Regions from separate parts of the Psychrobacillus sp. AK 1817 genome, predicted to be linked through region 2. Evidence: a T-box and tRNA genes for the amino acid it is inferred to sense, from the RefSeq annotation. Region 2 holds a T-box; the other holds one or more tRNA genes.
The links. The T-box of region 2 lies ahead of argS (arginine--tRNA ligase). A T-box ahead of a tRNA ligase gene usually reads a tRNA of that ligase, here a tRNA-Arg.

Region 1: it encodes a tRNA-Arg, which carries the amino acid that the T-box ahead of argS (arginine--tRNA ligase) is inferred to sense. The anticodon was not compared.

What each region holds. Positions count from the first base shown of each region.
Region 1 is NZ_CP031739.1:3,795,066-3,804,513, forward strand. Features, by position in the region: rRNA gene D0S48_RS18945 (23S ribosomal RNA) at 1-1,671, shown strand, start outside; rRNA gene rrf (5S ribosomal RNA) at 1,794-1,909, shown strand; tRNA gene D0S48_RS18955 (tRNA-Val) at 1,948-2,023, shown strand; tRNA gene D0S48_RS18960 (tRNA-Thr) at 2,037-2,112, shown strand; tRNA gene D0S48_RS18965 (tRNA-Lys) at 2,119-2,191, shown strand; tRNA gene D0S48_RS18970 (tRNA-Leu) at 2,215-2,299, shown strand; tRNA gene D0S48_RS18975 (tRNA-Gly) at 2,317-2,391, shown strand; tRNA gene D0S48_RS18980 (tRNA-Leu) at 2,407-2,495, shown strand; tRNA gene D0S48_RS18985 (tRNA-Arg) at 2,512-2,588, shown strand; tRNA gene D0S48_RS18990 (tRNA-Pro) at 2,595-2,671, shown strand; tRNA gene D0S48_RS18995 (tRNA-Ala) at 2,688-2,763, shown strand; tRNA gene D0S48_RS19000 (tRNA-Met) at 2,783-2,856, shown strand; tRNA gene D0S48_RS19005 (tRNA-Ile) at 2,863-2,939, shown strand; tRNA gene D0S48_RS19010 (tRNA-Ser) at 2,952-3,044, shown strand; tRNA gene D0S48_RS19015 (tRNA-Met) at 3,156-3,232, shown strand; tRNA gene D0S48_RS19020 (tRNA-Asp) at 3,236-3,311, shown strand; tRNA gene D0S48_RS19025 (tRNA-Phe) at 3,455-3,530, shown strand; tRNA gene D0S48_RS19030 (tRNA-Gly) at 3,540-3,613, shown strand; tRNA gene D0S48_RS19035 (tRNA-Ile) at 3,620-3,696, shown strand; tRNA gene D0S48_RS19040 (tRNA-Asn) at 3,701-3,775, shown strand; tRNA gene D0S48_RS19045 (tRNA-Ser) at 3,783-3,873, shown strand; tRNA gene D0S48_RS19050 (tRNA-Glu) at 3,881-3,952, shown strand; gene D0S48_RS19055 (1,4-dihydroxy-2-naphthoate polyprenyltransferase) at 4,478-5,389, opposite strand; gene D0S48_RS19060 (isochorismate synthase) at 5,541-6,902, shown strand; gene menD (2-succinyl-5-enolpyruvyl-6-hydroxy-3-cyclohexene-1-carboxylic-acid synthase) at 6,895-8,607, shown strand; gene menH (2-succinyl-6-hydroxy-2,4-cyclohexadiene-1-carboxylate synthase) at 8,595-9,422, shown strand; gene menB (1,4-dihydroxy-2-naphthoyl-CoA synthase) at 9,419-9,448, shown strand, end outside.
Region 2 is NZ_CP031739.1:2,905,531-2,914,978, reverse strand. Features, by position in the region: gene D0S48_RS14590 (DUF4097 family beta strand repeat-containing protein) at 1-71, shown strand, start outside; gene D0S48_RS14585 (ferritin-like domain-containing protein) at 163-906, shown strand; gene D0S48_RS14580 (sigma-70 family RNA polymerase sigma factor) at 1,065-1,631, shown strand; gene D0S48_RS14575 (DUF4179 domain-containing protein) at 1,628-2,743, shown strand; gene D0S48_RS14570 (sensor histidine kinase) at 2,820-4,130, opposite strand; gene D0S48_RS14565 (response regulator transcription factor) at 4,244-4,927, opposite strand; gene D0S48_RS14560 (DUF418 domain-containing protein) at 5,054-6,217, shown strand; gene argS (arginine--tRNA ligase) at 6,264-7,943, opposite strand; T-box leader at 7,995-8,211, opposite strand; gene D0S48_RS14550 (GNAT family N-acetyltransferase) at 8,298-9,149, opposite strand; gene aroD (type I 3-dehydroquinate dehydratase) at 9,216-9,448, shown strand, end outside.

The sequences.
Region 1 (9,448 bases), 890 kb from region 2:
AAGTCAGACCGGAAGGACTGGTGGAGCGCTTAGAAGTGAGAATGCCGGTATGAGTAGCGAAAGATGGGTGAGAATCCCATCCACCGTATGACTAAGGTTTCCTGAGGAAGGCTCGTCCGCTCAGGGTTAGTCGGGACCTAAGTCGAGGCCGATAGGCGTAGACGATGGACAACAGGTTGATATTCCTGTACCACCACCCCACCGTTTGAGTGATGGGGGGACGCAGTAGGATAGGGTAAGCGTGCTGTTGGTTATGCACGTCCAAGCAGTGAGGTGTGAGTGTAGGCAAATCCGCACTCTGTAACATTGAGCTGTGATGGCGAGGACTTAGTCCGAAGTTCCTGATTTCACACTGCCAAGAAAAGCCTCTAACGAGGTGGGAGGTGCCCGTACCGCAAACCGACACAGGTAGTCGAGGAGAGAATCCTAAGGTGAGCGAGAGAACTCTCGTTAAGGAACTCGGCAAAATGACCCCGTAACTTCGGGAGAAGGGGTGCTCTTTTGGGTGTATAGCCTAGAAGAGCCGCAGTGAATAGGCCCAGGCGACTGTTTAGCAAAAACACAGGTCTCTGCAAAACCGTAAGGTGAAGTATAGGGGCTGACGCCTGCCCGGTGCTGGAAGGTTAAGAGGAGTGCTTAGCGCAAGCGAAGGTGCGAATTGAAGCCCCAGTAAACGGCGGCCGTAACTATAACGGTCCTAAGGTAGCGAAATTCCTTGTCGGGTAAGTTCCGACCCGCACGAAAGGCGTAACGATCTGGGCACTGTCTCAACGAGAGACTCGGTGAAATTATAGTACCTGTGAAGATGCAGGTTACCCGCGACAGGACGGAAAGACCCCGTGGAGCTTTACTGTAGCTTGATATTGAATTTTGGTGCAACTTGTACAGGATAGGTAGGAGCCTTAGAGCCCGGAGCGCCAGCTTCGGAGGAGGCGTCGGTGGGATACTACCCTGGTTGTATTGAAATTCTAACCCATACCCGTAACCCGGGTAGGAGACAGTGTCAGGCGGGCAGTTTGACTGGGGCGGTCGCCTCCTAAAGTGTAACGGAGGCGCCCAAAGGTTCCCTCAGAATGGTTGGAAATCATTCGAAGAGTGTAAAGGCAGAAGGGAGCTTGACTGCGAGACCTACAAGTCGAGCAGGGTCGAAAGACGGGCTTAGTGATCCGGTGGTTCCGCATGGAAGGGCCATCGCTCAACGGATAAAAGCTACCCCGGGATAACAGGCTTATCTCCCCCAAGAGTCCACATCGACGGGGAGGTTTGGCACCTCGATGTCGGCTCATCGCATCCTGGGGCTGTAGTCGGTCCCAAGGGTTGGGCTGTTCGCCCATTAAAGCGGTACGCGAGCTGGGTTCAGAACGTCGTGAGACAGTTCGGTCCCTATCCGTCGTGGGCGTAGGAAATTTGAGAGGAGCTGTCCTTAGTACGAGAGGACCGGGATGGACACACCGCTGGTGTACCAGTTGTTCTGCCAAGGGCATCGCTGGGTAGCTATGTGTGGACGGGATAAGTGCTGAAAGCATCTAAGCACGAAGCCCCCCTCAAGATGAGATTTCCCATTACGCAAGTAAGTAAGATCCCTCAAAGACGATGAGGTAGATAGGTTCGGGGTGGAAGCGTGGCGACACGTGCAGCTGACGAATACTAATCGATCGAGGACTTAACCAAATTGTTTGTTTCTAAGATGTCAGTTTATTCAGTTTTGAAAGAATAAATTTTTATTAAAAAAACACTTGTAATAATCTACATAGTTGATATAATAGAACTTGTCTTTCAAATAATTATTCAAGTCTAGTGATGATGGCGAAGAGGTCACACCCGTTCCCATACCGAACACGGAAGTTAAGCTCTTCAGCGCCAATGGTAGTTGGGGGTCTCCCCCTGCAAGAGTAGGACGTCGCTGGGCTTGCAATAAAAATACATAGAAATACATTTTAATACCCAGGAGGATTAGCTCAGCTGGGAGAGCATCTGCCTTACAAGCAGAGGGTCGGCGGTTCGAGCCCGTCATCCTCCACCATAACTTTACTCCTGCCGGAGTAGCTCAACTGGTAGAGCAACTGACTTGTAATCAGTAGGTTGAGGGTTCAAGTCCTTTCTCCGGCACCATTTTTTGAGCCATTAGCTCAGTTGGTAGAGCATCTGACTTTTAATCAGAGGGTCGTAGGTTCGAATCCTACATGGCTCATTCACTTTTTGTGATATAAATATGCGGGTGTGGCGGAACTGGCAGACGCACTAGACTTAGGATCTAGCGCCGCAAGGCGTGGGGGTTCGACTCCCTTCACCCGCACCATTTAATTTAATAACCGAGCGGAAGTAGTTCAGTGGTAGAACACCACCTTGCCAAGGTGGGGGTCGCGAGTTCGAACCTCGTCTTCCGCTCCAAAGATTCATCAAAGTGCCGGGGTGGCGGAACTGGCAGACGCACAGGACTTAAAATCCTGCGGTAGGTGACTACCGTACCGGTTCGATTCCGGTCCTCGGCACCACTTTTATGAAACATTAGCGCCCGTAGCTCAATTGGATAGAGCGTCTGACTACGGATCAGAAGGTTGTGGGTTCGACTCCTGCCGGGCGCGCCATATATACGGGAAGTAGCTCAGCTTGGTAGAGCACTTGGTTTGGGACCAAGGGGTCGCAGGTTCGAATCCTGTCTTCCCGACCAGTTAATTAATAAATTTGGGGCCTTAGCTCAGCTGGGAGAGCGCCTGCCTTGCACGCAGGAGGTCAGCGGTTCGATCCCGCTAGGCTCCACCAATTTAAATTTAAATTTCCTGGCGGCGTAGCTCAGCTGGCTAGAGCATTCGGTTCATACCCGAAAGGTCGTGGGTTCGACTCCCTCTGCCGCCATCTTAAGGACCTTTAGCTCAGTTGGTTAGAGCAGACGGCTCATAACCGTCCGGTCGCAGGTTCGAGTCCTGCAAGGTCCACCAACATAATATTTAGGAGGAATACCCAAGTCTGGCTGAAGGGATCGGTCTTGAAAACCGACAGGCGGGTCATACCGCGCGGGGGTTCGAATCCCTCTTCCTCCTCCATCTTATTGTTAGTGGAAAAATATTATACATAACGTCGACGCAAGCGAAGCGTGGAGGACGTAAAACTCACTAAATGCACAGTTGATTTAAATTTCAACACTTTCTTATTGTCGCGGGGTGGAGCAGTTCGGTAGCTCGTCGGGCTCATAACCCGAAGGTCACAGGTTCAAATCCTGTCCCCGCAACCAAATGGTCCCGTGGTGTAGCGGTTAACATGCCTGCCTGTCACGCAGGAGATCGCCGGTTCGATCCCGGTCGGGACCGCCATTTATTTTTCAACAACTTAGAGATTTAGGATAAGCAAGCAAATCTAGGAAGCAATCGAACGAACGAAGGAGCATACTAAAGTATGTGACTTAATGAGTGAGTGAAGCTGACAAAGAGAAGCGCAGCTTAGTGTAAATCGAAGAGGCTCAGTAGCTCAGTCGGTAGAGCAAAGGACTGAAAATCCTTGTGTCGGCGGTTCGATTCCGTCCTGAGCCACCATTTTATCAAGCGGGTGTAGTTTAGTGGTAAAACCTCAGCCTTCCAAGCTGATGATGAGAGTTCGATTCTCTTCACCCGCTCCAATTAATGGGCCTATAGCTCAGCTGGTTAGAGCGCACGCCTGATAAGCGTGAGGTCGATGGTTCGAGTCCATTTAGGCCCACCATTATTCCGAAGTAGCTCAGTGGTAGAGCAATCGGCTGTTAACCGATCGGTCGTAGGTTCGAGTCCTACCTTCGGAGCCATATATATGGGGAAGTACTCAAGTGGCTGAAGAGGCGCCCCTGCTAAGGGTGTAGGTCGGGCAACCGGCGCGAGGGTTCAAATCCCTCCTTCTCCGCCATATATAAGGCCCCTTGGTCAAGCGGTTAAGACACCGCCCTTTCACGGCGGTAACACGGGTTCGAATCCCGTAGGGGTCATAACTTTAAAAAAGACAATCACTTAGGTGGTTGTCTTTTTTGTTTTGAAAAGATAGAGTTGCGCATGTGCTTTTAGAGGATTAATTCTTCCGAGAGTACTTTACCGGTTTGTCCTTTGTACTGTCAATGCTACTTATTAATACGGAGTGAAAGGACCGATTTCATAAAACAATTCCATTTCTAAGTTTTACTTATTGGTATCAAATCATGAGTTATGTATTTATACACTTTCTTCTTTGTTCTTTTGTCCATCTATAATTCCCACTCCTCTATAACCTCATCACACTTTGTTCATTAATATTCACAAGAACATTTCTTAACAGGTTTCTACAAACTGAATTCTGCTTACATTATCCTGCTTCGCTAGGTAACTCTTTTCAAGCCTTAATCATCAAATAAATAGCTAATTCATACTAACCAATTTTAGTGGCTGGCCATGTGTTCCAAATTATAATAAATCATTTTTTCCATTCACATAGCAAAAAATAAAAAAGCCAGGAAGCTTTTAAACTTCCTGACTGACTGTTAAATTATAAAGCCGAGCAATAACCCTATACCTAAAAGAAATACAAAAATCGTGTTGGTGAGTGCAGTATTCTTCATTGCTAATCCAACTTCAAGATGATTTTCTTTTGCTTTAAATAGTTTTATAGCATCTAAAGGTTTCTTAGCACTTAATAGGACTAGTAGTGCCCAAGGGGTGATAATCTGTAGAATTACCAATAGAATGATCCATACATAAGAAACGATGAAAAATAAGGCTAACACATTAATAGCACTTTCTCTACCAATGAGAATGGCCATCGTCTTTCTACCACCTTTTGTATCCTCAACTATATCGCGAATATTATTGGAAAGCATAATAGCAGCAACAAGTAGAGTACTAGGGATGGATAGGAATAAGGCAAAGTTTGGTATTGAACCAACCTGAATGTATGTAGCAATTAATACGATAAACATTCCCATGACAACACCGCTAAATAGTTCACCGAATGGTGTATACGCTATTGGGTAAGGTCCACCAGTATAAAGGTAACCAATAAGCATACAAACAGCTCCAACGATCAATAATAACCAAGACGATTGGGAGCAAATATATATACCTAATATCGCTGCAAGGATATATAATGCTAAGGCTAATTGAAGTACTGTTTTTGGTTTAACCCCATTACGAACAATAGCACCACCGATACCAATTGATTCTTCGCTATCGAGCCCCCTAACAAAGTCATAGTACTCGTTAAACATATTTGTAGCTGCCTGGATAAACAAACATGCAATTAGCATTGCTAAGAATAATAGCCAATCAATATTTACGTAGTAAAGTGCAATCATTGTACCTAAAAATACTGGGGCAAAGGAGGCAGTTAATGTATGTGGTCTTGTCAACTTCCACCATATACGCCAGCCTTTATCAGCTTGTAGTTCCTGTGACATATAAATTTCTCTCCTTTAAAAGACTCAACATCAATTTTAGCATACATTTGTAGCGAAATGTGTGCCGAAACGCGGAGAAAGTTGTATGATAAAGGGTAGAGTAATAAAACAAGAAATTTAACAGCAGGTAATTTATACGGAGGTCATATATATGCCGAACACCACCGGGCAAAATAAAACAACATTACGTTTTTATACGGAAACAATAGAAGTATCTAGAATGTCCGCTCACGCCTTTTTTGAAGCCGGAGAGGATTGCTATAAAGGGAAACGTTTCTTTTGGCAAAACAAAGAGAAAACCTTCACACTGGTTGGACTTGGACATGCTTATGTACTGGCTAATGATTTAGAAAAAAATAGATATCAGGATATAGCACAAAAATGGGAAGAGTTGTGTGCATGCTCTTTAATAGAAAAAGCGGACGTATCTCCAATCCTATTTGGTGGATTCTCATTCGATCCTGCCAACAAGATATCCTCGGAGTGGAATAGCTTTCCTTCCAGTTTTTTTGCTGTGGCTACATTCCAATTAGTCATTCGAGATGACCAGGCGTTTGTGAGCATCCATCTTATTACGGAAGAGCAAGACAGCTCGGCGGCTTTTGAACACTTGAGAATAGAAAGAGATACATTAATTCATACAGCTCAAGTAAAAGAGCTAAAAGTCCATGAAAAGCCACAGCTTCTTCAAAGAGAAGATAGATTAAAGGATGAATACTTATCTGCGGTTGAAGCCGTTACAAACCGTATTCGCAATAAGGAAGTAAATAAGGTGGTCATTGGACGCTCCTTGAAATTGACCTTTGAGAATAGTTTTTCATCTTCTACAGCTATTTATAATGCATCTATGGAACAACCAGAGAGTTATTTGTTTGGCTTAGAAAAAGAAGACAAAATTTTCTTTGGAGCAACACCCGAGAGATTAGTAAAGCTAGAAAAAGGCAAGGTTGAATCTGCAGGGTTAGCTGGATCGGTTCGTAGAGGTACAAATCTAGAGGAAGACAAAAAGCTAGGGGATGCGCTATTAGCGGACAATAAAAACTTAATGGAGCATCAGTACGTAGTTAGTATGATCCGAAAAGTATTTGATCAATATTGTGAACAGGTTAAAATTCCATCTAGACCAAAGCTAATGAAAATAAGAGATATTCAGCATTTGTTTACCCCTATTGAAGGAAAAATTAAAGGAAGCTCTTCTCTTTTCGAATTTGTAGAGGCAATGCACCCAACCCCAGCACTTGGGGGAGAACCTAGACAAGAGGCAATTGAAATTATTAGAGAATCTGAGCAAATGAACCGTGGCTATTACGCAGCACCAATCGGCTGGGTCAATGCCGAGGGAGAGGGAGAGTTTGCCGTAGGAATCCGCTCAGCACTTATAGAGAACCAATACGCTTATCTATATGCCGGAGGCGGACTAGTTTCAGAATCCACTTCGTTAGAAGAGTTTGAAGAAACACGAGTAAAATTCCGACCAATGCTTCGCACACTTGGAGGAAATATGAATGACTAATACAAGCTTTTTGACATCTTATGTAAATCAATTTGTGGAAACAATTAAAAAGGCGGGCATTGAAGATGTTGTTTTATGTCCAGGATCTAGATCTACTCCCTTAGCTTATGGGTTTGCCAAAACAAAAGGATTTAACTTCTATCGTCAAATTGATGAGCGATCTGCAGGGTACTTTGCTTTAGGAATTGCTAAAGCAAAGAAAAATCCTGTAGTTCTTTTATGTACTTCTGGCACTGCTGCAGCTAACTTTTTCCCAGCAATTGTAGAAGCATATTATGCAAGAATCCCTTTGCTTGTTGTTACAGCAGATAGACCTCATGAACTAAGAGAGGTTGGAGCTCCTCAAGCGATTGACCAAATTCATATGTACGGTAAGCATGTGAAGTGGTCTGTTGATTTTCCTTTACCGGAAGCTAGAGAAGAAAGTCTAGCTTTTGTAGAGAGACATATCCACCGTGCAGTATCTTCTTCTAAAGCAGCTCCGATGGGTCCGGTTCATATTAACGTGCCTTTCCGGGAACCACTTTTATTAGAAATGGATAAGCCTTCTACTACACCGCAAATGCATCTTGCTGATTTAGGAAAGCTTGGACCAAGTGAAGAATTTGTAAAATGGTATACGCATTTAATTAGTAACACAGAAAAGGGACTTATCATTGTTGGGGATTCCTTAGCAACAACTGATGGATTTTGGGAATTTGCTAAAACCATTCAATGGCCAGTGTTAGCTGATCCATTATCTAATCTTCGTAGCAATGTCCCAGCAGATTGTATGCATTTGTGTGTAGACCAATACGATGCTATTTTAAAAAGTGAAATTTTTAAAGAGGTAGCTGTCCCAGAAGTAGTTATTCGTTTTGGTGCTCAGCCTGTTTCTAAACCGCTAGTAAAGTTTCTAGAAGCTCACCAGCCTGAGACTTTTATAGCAGTTGACGAAAGCCCATTATTTAGAGACTCTATTCATATTGTGACTCATCATATTCAAGTAGATGCCTCTTCTCTATGGATGCCGATAGAAGAAAAGCAACCATCGGAGTATCTAAAGCATTGGTCGAAGGCTAATGATATAGCAACAGCGCATATTAAATCCTATATTTCCGAGGAATTGGATGAAGGAGCATTAGCCGGAATTTTGTTTGAGAGTTTATCCGAAAATACAGATTTAGTTGCTAGCAGTAGTATGCCTATACGTGATGTAGACACATTTTTCAATAAAACCTCTAAGGATATTCAAGTATATGCAAATAGAGGAACTAACGGGATTGATGGTGTAGTATCTACTGCGTTAGGTATACAAGCAGCTACTAAAAGACCAGGTTTTCTATTAATCGGGGATTTAGCATTTTTACATGATATAAACGGATTAGTAGTTACACGTTTTAATGAGACAGATTTGACGATTGTTATTATGAATAATGATGGGGGAGGCATATTCTCTTACTTGCCTCAATCAACGGAGACTAACTACTTTGAGCATTTGTTTGGTACACCTACAGGTCTTGAATTTTCAGCTATTGCAACTATGTACGATGCTCAGTACGATGTAGTACATACAAAAGAGGATTTTCAAACCGTGTTGAGTAAGAATAAAACTAAAAATATTCGTATAATTGAAGTTCGTACTGATCGAAAAATCAACACTGAAACTCATCGAAAACTTTGGGCCGCTATAACAGAGGAGCTGGATGCTACTTGGAACGCTTAAATATATCTGTTAGAGACATTCAGATGAATGTAAAAAGGTACAATAGTGAAAGCGATAAAAAGGTCGTTTTGCTTCATGGCTTCACTGGCTCCACAAACACATGGGAGGAAGTTATTTCTTCTATAGATCCATCTATTGAAATACTTACTATAGATTTGATCGGGCATGGGGAGACTGATAAACCTAAAGAGGCAAGACGGTACCATGTAGAGGAGCAGGTGGCAGATTTACACGAACTGTTCCAGCAGATTGGGTGGGAACATTTTACGCTTGTAGGGTATTCTATGGGCGGTAGATTAGCACTCGCTTATTCAAGTAAGCATGGAGTGGACCGTTTAATACTAGAAAGCAGCTCTCCAGGCTTGAATGACCAGGATGCTCGTATTGAAAGGAAATTTGCGGATGAGCAGCTTGCTCAAAGAATTATAGAAGAAGGAGTTCCAGCATTCATTGACTACTGGGAACAGATTCCTTTATTTGATTCGCAAAAGAGATTATCTCACAAAAAGAAAAAAATGATTCGAGAAGAACGATTATCCCAAACAGCAGTAGGGCTATCGAATAGTTTGAAGGGCTTTAGTACTGGAGAACAGCCCTCTTTATGGGGGAACCTAAATTCGCTCCACATTCCCGTGACCTTATTAACAGGGGAATTAGATGTAAAGTTCTGTGAAATAGCCAAAAAAATGTTGGCATTATTACCGAATGCTGACTGGAAAATAATAAACAATGTTGGGCATGCAATTCATGTGGAAAATCCTAAATTGTTTGCTACAATAGTAGAGGATATAATTTTAAAGGAGGATATAAGATGACTCGTGAATGGACAACATTACATACA
Region 2 (9,448 bases):
AAGTAAAGTTAACCTCTGACAATGGCAGATTAACTGTAGCAAAACGGATAATATCCGGGATTACTAACTAATGGTACCTAACTTAACCTAGCACAAGATCCAAACACCTTTTTTCCTCTTTTCTCATAGACTAGGTAAGGACTATAACAAAAGGGGAAATGTATGAATAATACCGAAAACTATAACCAACAGATGTATGCCCAACAGGCTTATCAGCAATCGTTAACATTAATAGCCGAAGCCGTACAAGGAGAAAAGGAAGATCAAGTTTTTTATGACTACCTAATCTCCTTAGCTCCTAATCAAGAACAAATAGAAATAATCACGTCTATCCGAAACGATGAGATAAAGCATAATCAGTGGTTCAGAGAAATGTATAAAGCATTGACTGGTAATGATGTGGTGGTTACGACAGAAGAGCAATTGGTTTCTCCTGCCAATTATGAGGCCGGTATTAAGAAAGCTTTTTTCGGAGAGTTAAAAGCAATGGAAAAATACAGAGTAATACGAGCAGGACTACCCTACCGCGAATACAGAGATATTGTTTTCGAAATTTTGACAGACGAAATGAAACATGCTCAACTATATAATTATATTTTAACGGAAAATATTTCAAAAAATGTACCGGAAAGCATGCAAGAAAATACTTCAGCAAATACTTCTTGGAACAAGCCTGAGCCTGTTGGCTTCCCTGACCAGTGGATTCAATATACACAATACCTTGTAAATGAAGCTCTCAGTGATGTGGAAAGAGGCGTTAATTTAAAGCATATTCTCCAGGAATTTATACTCATGGGTGTCCTCGTTGGTAAAGGATATACCCCAGAGCAAGCATATGAAACAGTAGAGAATTGGGAACTCTCAGGCGAATCTCAGTTACTCTACCAAAGTAAAAATATTAAGTAACACAACGCTGCGTATAATACGCGGCTTTTTTTTATGCCCAATTATTGTAATTCTCATGTTACTCTAAAATAAATATTTCATTTTTTGAGAAAAATTTAAAATTTGTGCGTTATATAGAGTGTAAAAGCTTTTACAAATACCAAAAGGAGCTATTGTAGATGAAATCAACTGAATCTAATTTTATCCACAGGCTAAAATCAGAAAAAGAAGACGCACTGGAATATGTTGTGGATAATTACTTACCATTAATAAAAGGCGTTTCCTACAAGGTTCTTTCTCCTCTAAAAAATGATGGGATGATAGATGAATGCATAAACGATATCTTTTTATCTATTTGGCATCATGCAAAGGATTTTAATGGCGACACAACTGATTTTAAAAAATGGATTTGTATAATCGCTAAATTCAAAGCTATCGATTACTACCGAAAAGCAACTCGTAATATGGAGGTTTCTAGTGAACAGATGGAACTTCAGCCAGCTGACTCTATAGAAAAAAGTTTGATTCTAACAGAAAATCGAAATGAACTAATGCAATTAATCCATAAACTAGATCCAATCGATCAACAGATCTTCATCATGCGTTTTTTTCTTGGCGAAAGTACAGAAGCCATCGCTAAGAAGCTAGGGAAAACAAAAGCATCTGTTGATAATCGTATATACAGAGGAAAAAAGAGGCTAAATGGACAGGTTAAGAAATTTCTTCTAGGAGGTAGCTATGTATGAAAGATCTTTACAAGCAATTTAATAATATTGAAATAGATGTAGACGAATTTGAAGAGATGGAAGTAAGCGAATTTGAGCGAGCGAAGGTAAAAAAAGAATTAAAAAATAAAATCAACACATCTAAACAAAGGAAAAGTAAAAAGTTTTTAGCTGCCGCTTCCCTAGCCGTAGGACTGAGCGTCTCAGCTATAGTAGGACTATCTTTCACTGCCTACGCGGACAATATCCCAGTAATCAGCAATATTTATAAATTCTTTTATGAAACTAGTGGTGTCAAAGGAGATTTTTACGCGGGGTACGCAGATGTGTCTACTCCTATTAATTTAACCGCAACAAGCAATGGAATTAATATAACAGTAAATGATGCCATTTATGATGGTGAATCTATGATTGTCACCTATACTATTGATGCCAATAGAGATTTAGGATATCCAGTAGTAATTAGGGGAATTCCACACCTTCAAAATTCTCCGAAAACGGGAAGTCATGAAGCAAGTAAAGTATCAGAGAGCGAAAACAAATATGTAGGTATTTTCACTATGAAAATGGACGAAGAGGATACCTCTTTACCAATAGAATGGAACATAGATTATTTACGTCCAGGAAGAACCATTGATAATGACCCTATTGAAGGTGATTGGAAATTTAACTTTACTTTAAATAAGGCAGATATATCTATCTATAATATAGATAAAAAGCTTGAACAAGACGATCTTACAATCCATCTTCAAAAGCTTACGATATCTCCAAATTCGTTTCACTTTCTTTATGAACAAATTCCCTCCGATAAATTGCAAGAAGAATGGGATAGTATCGCAGTCGACTTAATAGTACGTGATGATTTAGGTAATCTTTATTCGCTGGAAGAGCAAAGTGGAAGTGGTGGTTCTTCTTTAAAGAATAACGAGAATAATATTAAATGGGGCGCTATATATGAGAAAATTAACCCTGAGGCTACTCAACTCATAATAACTCCTGACGTAGAATTATATGATTATGATATCATTAGATATAGCGAGGGTGGTTCAATTATTGGTCGTGGCCGCTCCTATAATAGCACCGCGGATCAAAAACAATACAAAATGGATGACATAATCATCGATTTAAAATAAACGAATTCTTGTTTAACCTTAGCTAAGCCCATTAAAAATAAGCTTAGCTTTTTTCCTTTATAAAGGCAATATCTACTTAATACAAAGGTAATTTAATAGAAACAGTTGCTCCGCCGTCTTCGTTATTAAAAGCTTGGATAGTTCCATCGTGTTTATCAATAATTGTCTTTGCTATATACAGACCAAGGCCAGCATGTCCGTTTCTGCGGCTTTCTCCAGTTATACCTTGATAAAAGGATTCGAATACTTTCGCTTCCTTTCCTTTTTCAAACCCTTGGCCATTATCCACCATTTTTATATATAACCAGTCATCCGTCATAAGTACATTTAGGCTAATCTCTCCTTTTTGTACGAATCTAAGACTATTGGTGAAGAGATTATCCAGTACCTGCGATATTCTATTGGAATCAGCGAAAATATCGATTTTCTTACTTCTTTCATCTTTAAGCTTACCTGTAAATACAACTTGTTCTTTCATACACCAGTGTTCATATTCCTCCATCTTCCCCTGAAAGAAATAAATGGGATCAATTTCTTTTTTGTCTAACTGAAAAAAATCGTTTTCTAGAAGAGTCGTTTGATTTAAGTCGTAAACTAGCTTAACTGCACGCTGAATATTTGACTTAATCACAATTAGGTATCTATCAAAACGATCAATTCCTTTTTTCTTTGCTTCTTCTAAGCCTTCTACATGACCCTGGATAATAGTAAGTGGTGTTCGTAAATCGTGTGCCAGGGCAGCAATAGCCTCCTTACGTTCTTTTTGAAGCTTCCACTCACGTTGTAGAGAATCACTCAGCTCGCTTTGCATATTTTCAAAAGCTTCTATTAAAAGCTGTATTTCTCTTATTTTTTCATACTTATTTATGTTGAAATTTAAATCCTTTTTACGTACAAAGCTTGTCGCAATCATTAGTTGCTCTAGAGGTAATTTTATCTCTCTGCTAAGTCTTCGTACAAATATAATAGTGAATAAAATAATATAGAAAAAAGGTGTAAGCAGAATTAATGGGATTCCCACTTTTAGCAACAGAGTATCAGAGGATTCGATTGGTGTAACCTTCAGTTGATAATAAAGCATAACTACTCCTTGCAAGTTTTCGTTGGCATCAATTATAGGGATATATTTAACAAAGTAATTTTTCTCACTGTAATCCACAATATTTAATCTTTCATATAGTTGTTTGACATCTATGTCTAATTGATCCTCATGGCTGCCGTATTTATATGTACCCGCTATATCGATAACCTTATATTTAAAACCTTCGGATGGAATAATCATATCTAACTTGTTTTTTTGAGAAACTTCTAAGATTGAGTCTTTTTCTAATCGAATTTTCGATTCTATTTTAGGAATCATTTGTTCATAAAAGCTGGCCTCACGCATTTTTGATTCTCCGATATATATCAAAACACTCCATGTAAGAATTGTACTTAGAAGGCTGCATAATAAAATGTAGACAATTAATCGATGAAGTCTCTTATTAAGAGTTGTTGTTTTTACCCCCATCTATAGCCTACTCCCCATACAGTTTGTATATATGTATTGTCCTCCTTGATTGCTTGAAATTTTGCTCTTATTTTCTTTATATGTTCGGTAACTGTGGAATCCTCTCCATTAGCTTCTAATCCCCATACTCGCTCATAAATATGTGATTTAGAAAAAACTTGTCCTTTATTCTCTGCAAGTAACCAAACAATATCAAACTGTTTGTTTGTTAAGTCTATATTCACTCCATTTATATGGATCATTCTACCTTTGTAATCAATGGTTACTTCCCCATATTGTTTTACTTCATAAGCATAGCTTTCGATTCTTCTTTTTTCTCTTCTTATATGCGCATATACTCTAGCTTTAAGCTCGGTAAGACTAAATGGTTTAATGAGATAGTCATCCCCTCCAACTAACAAGCCTTTAATTCTATTAGATTCCTCCTGACAAGCACTAAGAAAAATAATAGGACCAGAGAGATTGGATCTTATTTTTTCACATACCTCAAATCCATCTATCCCATCCATCATTACATCTAGTAAAACTAAGTGTGGATTCTGTTTAGCTAATTGAATAGCATCGTATCCATTGTGAGCAGTTAAGATTTCATAACCCTCGTCCTCTAGAGAATCCTTCATAAAAGAAACTATATCCACTTCATCGTCCACAATTAGGATTTTTTCTTTGAGCAATATGGCACACCTCCCCTTTTACTCATACTATTTCATACTTATAACAAAAGTATAAACTTTTTACTTATTATTTTATTATATTTCAATTCTATTCTTATTCTTATAACAAGTTAAGGAGGAATTAGTTTGAAAAGAATTGAAGTTATTGATGCTTTAAGAGGTTTTGCATTATTAGGGATTTTGTTAGTGAATATACATTTTTTTAACGAATCACTTCAAGCAATTAGTTTGGGAGGAGTTCCTATAGAAGGTAAGCTCAACGAGTCGATTGACTTTTTTACTGCACTTTTAGTTGAAGGAAAGTTTATGCTACTATTTTCTTTTCTCTTTGGGTATGGAGCCACCATTTTGTACATGAAATCTACTACACAAGGTATAAAATTTACCCCTTTATACTTAAAAAGGATGTTTGCCTTATTCATCTTCGGATTGATTCATGGCTTGTTGCTTTGGTATGGCGATATTTTAACCACTTACGCAATAGTTGGCATTGTAATATTATTTTTCTTAAAACGAAAGTCTAAGACAATACTTATTTGGTCTCTTGTATTACTTTCTATTGTCCCACTTCTACTTGGTATATCTACCATATTGACAACTGGAACAGGGGACTATTCTTCTATGGATTTTTCCGAAGAGATTAAATTATCTCAAGAAATAGATAAGCAAATTTATGCGGAAGGAAATTTTGGTGAAATAGTAGCAAAACGTTCTATGGACTTTGTTATGAGCTTTTTCAATATGATATTGTTTTTCCCTCAAATTTTAGGGATATTTTTACTTGGAGTATTTTTTGGAAAAAGAAGGCTATTAGAGAACCTTCACGAGAAAAAGCATTCTTTCCTTGTTTTTGGACTAATTGCCACATTTTCCGGAGTTATCTTAGAATTACCTATGTTATTGTCGAACTCCTCGAATCTTATGTTGGAAATGATAGGTGTATTTATAGCAGGTCCATTACTGATGCTAGGCTATCTTTGTTTCTTCTGTCTTGCTTTCCTAAAATATAAAGAACAACTATTATTCTTTTCTTACATTGGAAAGCTTGGTTTTAGTATGTATATTTTACAATCCGTGATTTGTAGCCTCTTATTTTATAGCTATGGTCTGGGCTTATTTGGAGAAATTCAGCTTTGGCAAACCACTATCATCGCTATATCCATTTATATATTTCAGTTTTTACTTAGCTATCTTTGGATTAAACATTTAAAGTTTCAATCAGGTCCCTTAGAATATGTTTGGAGGTTATTTTACAGAGGTAAAGGGTTCAAACATAAGGCTAGCAAGTAAGAAGCTTTGAAGAAATTCCCACTGTCAGCAAGACAGTGGGGCTTTTCTACATCTGCTCCGGAGCATCTATCCCAAGTAAACTTAACCCTTCCTTTAAAACTATGGCAACCGCATAACAAAGTGTCAGCTTCGATCGCTTTGTTTCATCACCAACTAATATTTTTGTGTTCGCATAATATTTATTGAAATGGCGAGATAGCGTTAGGCAATATTTTGCGATAAGTGATGGATCTGCATGTTCAAAGGATTTCTGGATAACCTGTGGAAAGCCTTGAAGTGTCATTATCGTTGGCCATGCAAGTTCGCCTAGTCCTTCAAAACTCATGTTATTAGTCTCAAACTTACCTTTTTGAAGGAGTGAGTTTATGCGTGCGTGAGTGTACTGAACATAGGGTCCAGTCTCACCCTCGAAGTTAAGCATTTGCTCCAGAGAAAATTCTACATCATTCATACGATGATTTTTTAAATCATGGAAGATGACGGCCCCTACTCCAACTGATTTAGCAACCTCCTCTTTGTGAAGAAGTGAAGGATTTTTCTCCTCAATACTTTTTTTCGCCTCCCCGATAGCTTCGTTTAAGACTTCTTTTAATAAAACCACTTTTCCTTTACGAGTCGACATCTTCTTACCATCCTTAAGCATCATCCCAAAAGGTACATGCTGACAGTCCTTTGCCCACGCATAGCCCATTTTTTGAAGCACACTGAAAAGCTGTTTAAAGTGAAGTGATTGTTCGTTGCCGACTACATAAAATGCTTTAGTAAAGGCATAGTTATTTTGACGATACAAGGCTGCAGCTAAATCTCTCGTTGCGTATAGAGTAGCTCCATCGGTTTTTTTGATCAAACATGGCGGCATATTCTCTAACTCAACTACTAATGCCCCGTCAGATTCCACGAGCAAACACTTTTCTTCTATTTCTTTGACGACCGTTTCCATTTTGTCATTATAGAATGCTTCTCCATTAAAGGAATCAAACTGAATTCCTAGTAATTCATAGATATATTGAAATTCTTTAAGAGAGGCTTCCTTGAACCATTTCCAAAGCTGTAGTGCCTCTTCGTTACCCTGCTCTAGACTCTTGAAGGCAGCTCTTGCCTCAACATTGAGCTCTTCATCCACTTCAGCCTTTTCATGGAATTTTACATAGATTTTCAATAATTCCTCTATTGGGGAGGCTTCAATTTTTTCTTTGTCTCCCCATAGCTTATAAGCAACGATCAGCTTTCCAAATTGAGTTCCCCAATCACCTAAATGATTAATACGAACAGCTTTGTAGCCATTTTTCTCAGAAATATTGGCAAGAGCATTTCCGATTACAGTTGAACGTAAATGTCCCATAGAGAATGGCTTAGCAATATTTGGTGAGGAAAGGTCTATAGTAACTTGTTCGTCTTTCATTGGTAGCTGGCCATAATTGTTTTGATTTTTAAGTATTTCCCCTAACACTTCTTTCGCAATAGTTTTCTGGTCATAAAAGATGTTCAAATAGCCCCCTACTGCCTCTACATTAGCAATAAGTGAACTCTTCACCTGTTTTGCCAATTCAGAAGCGATAAGCTGTGGTGATTTTTTATATAATTTCGCTAGCGTAAAACAAGGAAATGCTAAATCTCCTAATTCAATGTTCTTTGGTTTCTCTAAAAGCATTTGTATTTCTTTCACTGTTAACTTACTTTCTAACTCAGTCTCAATCGAAATAGCAATTTGCTTTAATAGTTCCATATATATTCACCCTCCATTTTGTTTTTCCATATAAAAAAGCTCTCATCTCTATGAAGAGACGAGAGCTGAAATTCCCGTGGTACCACTCTAGTTGTCACATATTGTGACCGCTTTAACGTTATTAACGAGGACTTCCCCGATCTTTTCTACTCTAGTTCAAAAAGCTTCTCCAAAGTGCGTTTCTCTGAAAAGTCCTGTATCAGGCTCTCACTACCCCTGACTCGCTAATCATTATCTCATCAGATACTCTCTTTATCATCGAATTGTGTATGAATTTTCACTAATTTTAATCGAATCAAATACTAAAGTCAATATGTGAATAAATGTCTCCTTATCTATCTAACATTTACTATCTCATTTATTCCCCAGCTTTAAATGAACTGAATCCATCAACTTTTGATAACCAATTTCTTGATATATTTTGTTGGATGTGGGATTTAACATATCGGTATATAAAACACAGAAGTCATATTCCTTTAAAAGCTCCTTGCTGCAGGCTGCTACCATTGTTCTTGCATAACCTTTGCGTCGCTTTTCTTTAGGAGTAAATACCATAGAAACAGTCACTCCATGAGTTGATGGTCTAGCCTTCTTCATCATAGACACAATCTCTCCATCGTCCTCCCATAAGAAAACCTCCTGTCCATTCAACATAGCAGTCACTCTCTGGGCTATTTCCTCTTTAGCAGTACTTGGAAGTCCGGTATCTTCTTCAAACTGGCTATACCATGATTCTATTAATGGAGCATCATTGTTATTAGCAAATCTCCAGGATCCTGGGCTATTTTCTAGCGTATCATCCACTTCATCTAATCGATATAATCCCTGGTCCATTAATAGCGAATTTGCTTGTCCCGTTTTCTCTTCCCATTTTGACGCGAAGCGAATAGCCCATTCCTTTACACTTATGATCGAGTTTATATGTATACCACGTTGTAAAATCTCTTCAATACATAAATCGATTAACGCTTCGATTTTATTTAAATCGACAAAAATAATATTAAGTGGATGTGGTGGAGTCATCTGAAAAAGTGCCAATAACTCCCCATCCTCCTCAATAGTAGCCATCAGTGGGTCCTCATATCCTCCCACTCTAATTCTTTCAAGCACACCTAAAAATAAGCTAAATTTGTCCTCGTTTTGCTTTAAAAAAGGTTTTGCAATATCGTAAAACTTCTCTGCACTTTCATAGATTTGAAATCTCATTTTTACATCCCCTTTGCAACGTTTTATGTTAATATAACGTAAAACGTTGCATGATGGGAGATATTTATGAAAATTATTTCTATTCGGGATATTCATATTGGGGAAGGACTACCAAAAATTATTGTTCCACTAATAGGAAAAAATAAAGAAGCCCTTTTTAAGGAGCTACAATTAGTTAAGGATGCATCTCCTGATGTAGTCGAATGGAGAGTAGATTTATTACAGGAAGTTGAAAGCTTAGAATCTGTCAAAGACACCCTTTCATACATACGAGGTTATTTATATCCTACCCCCCTTTT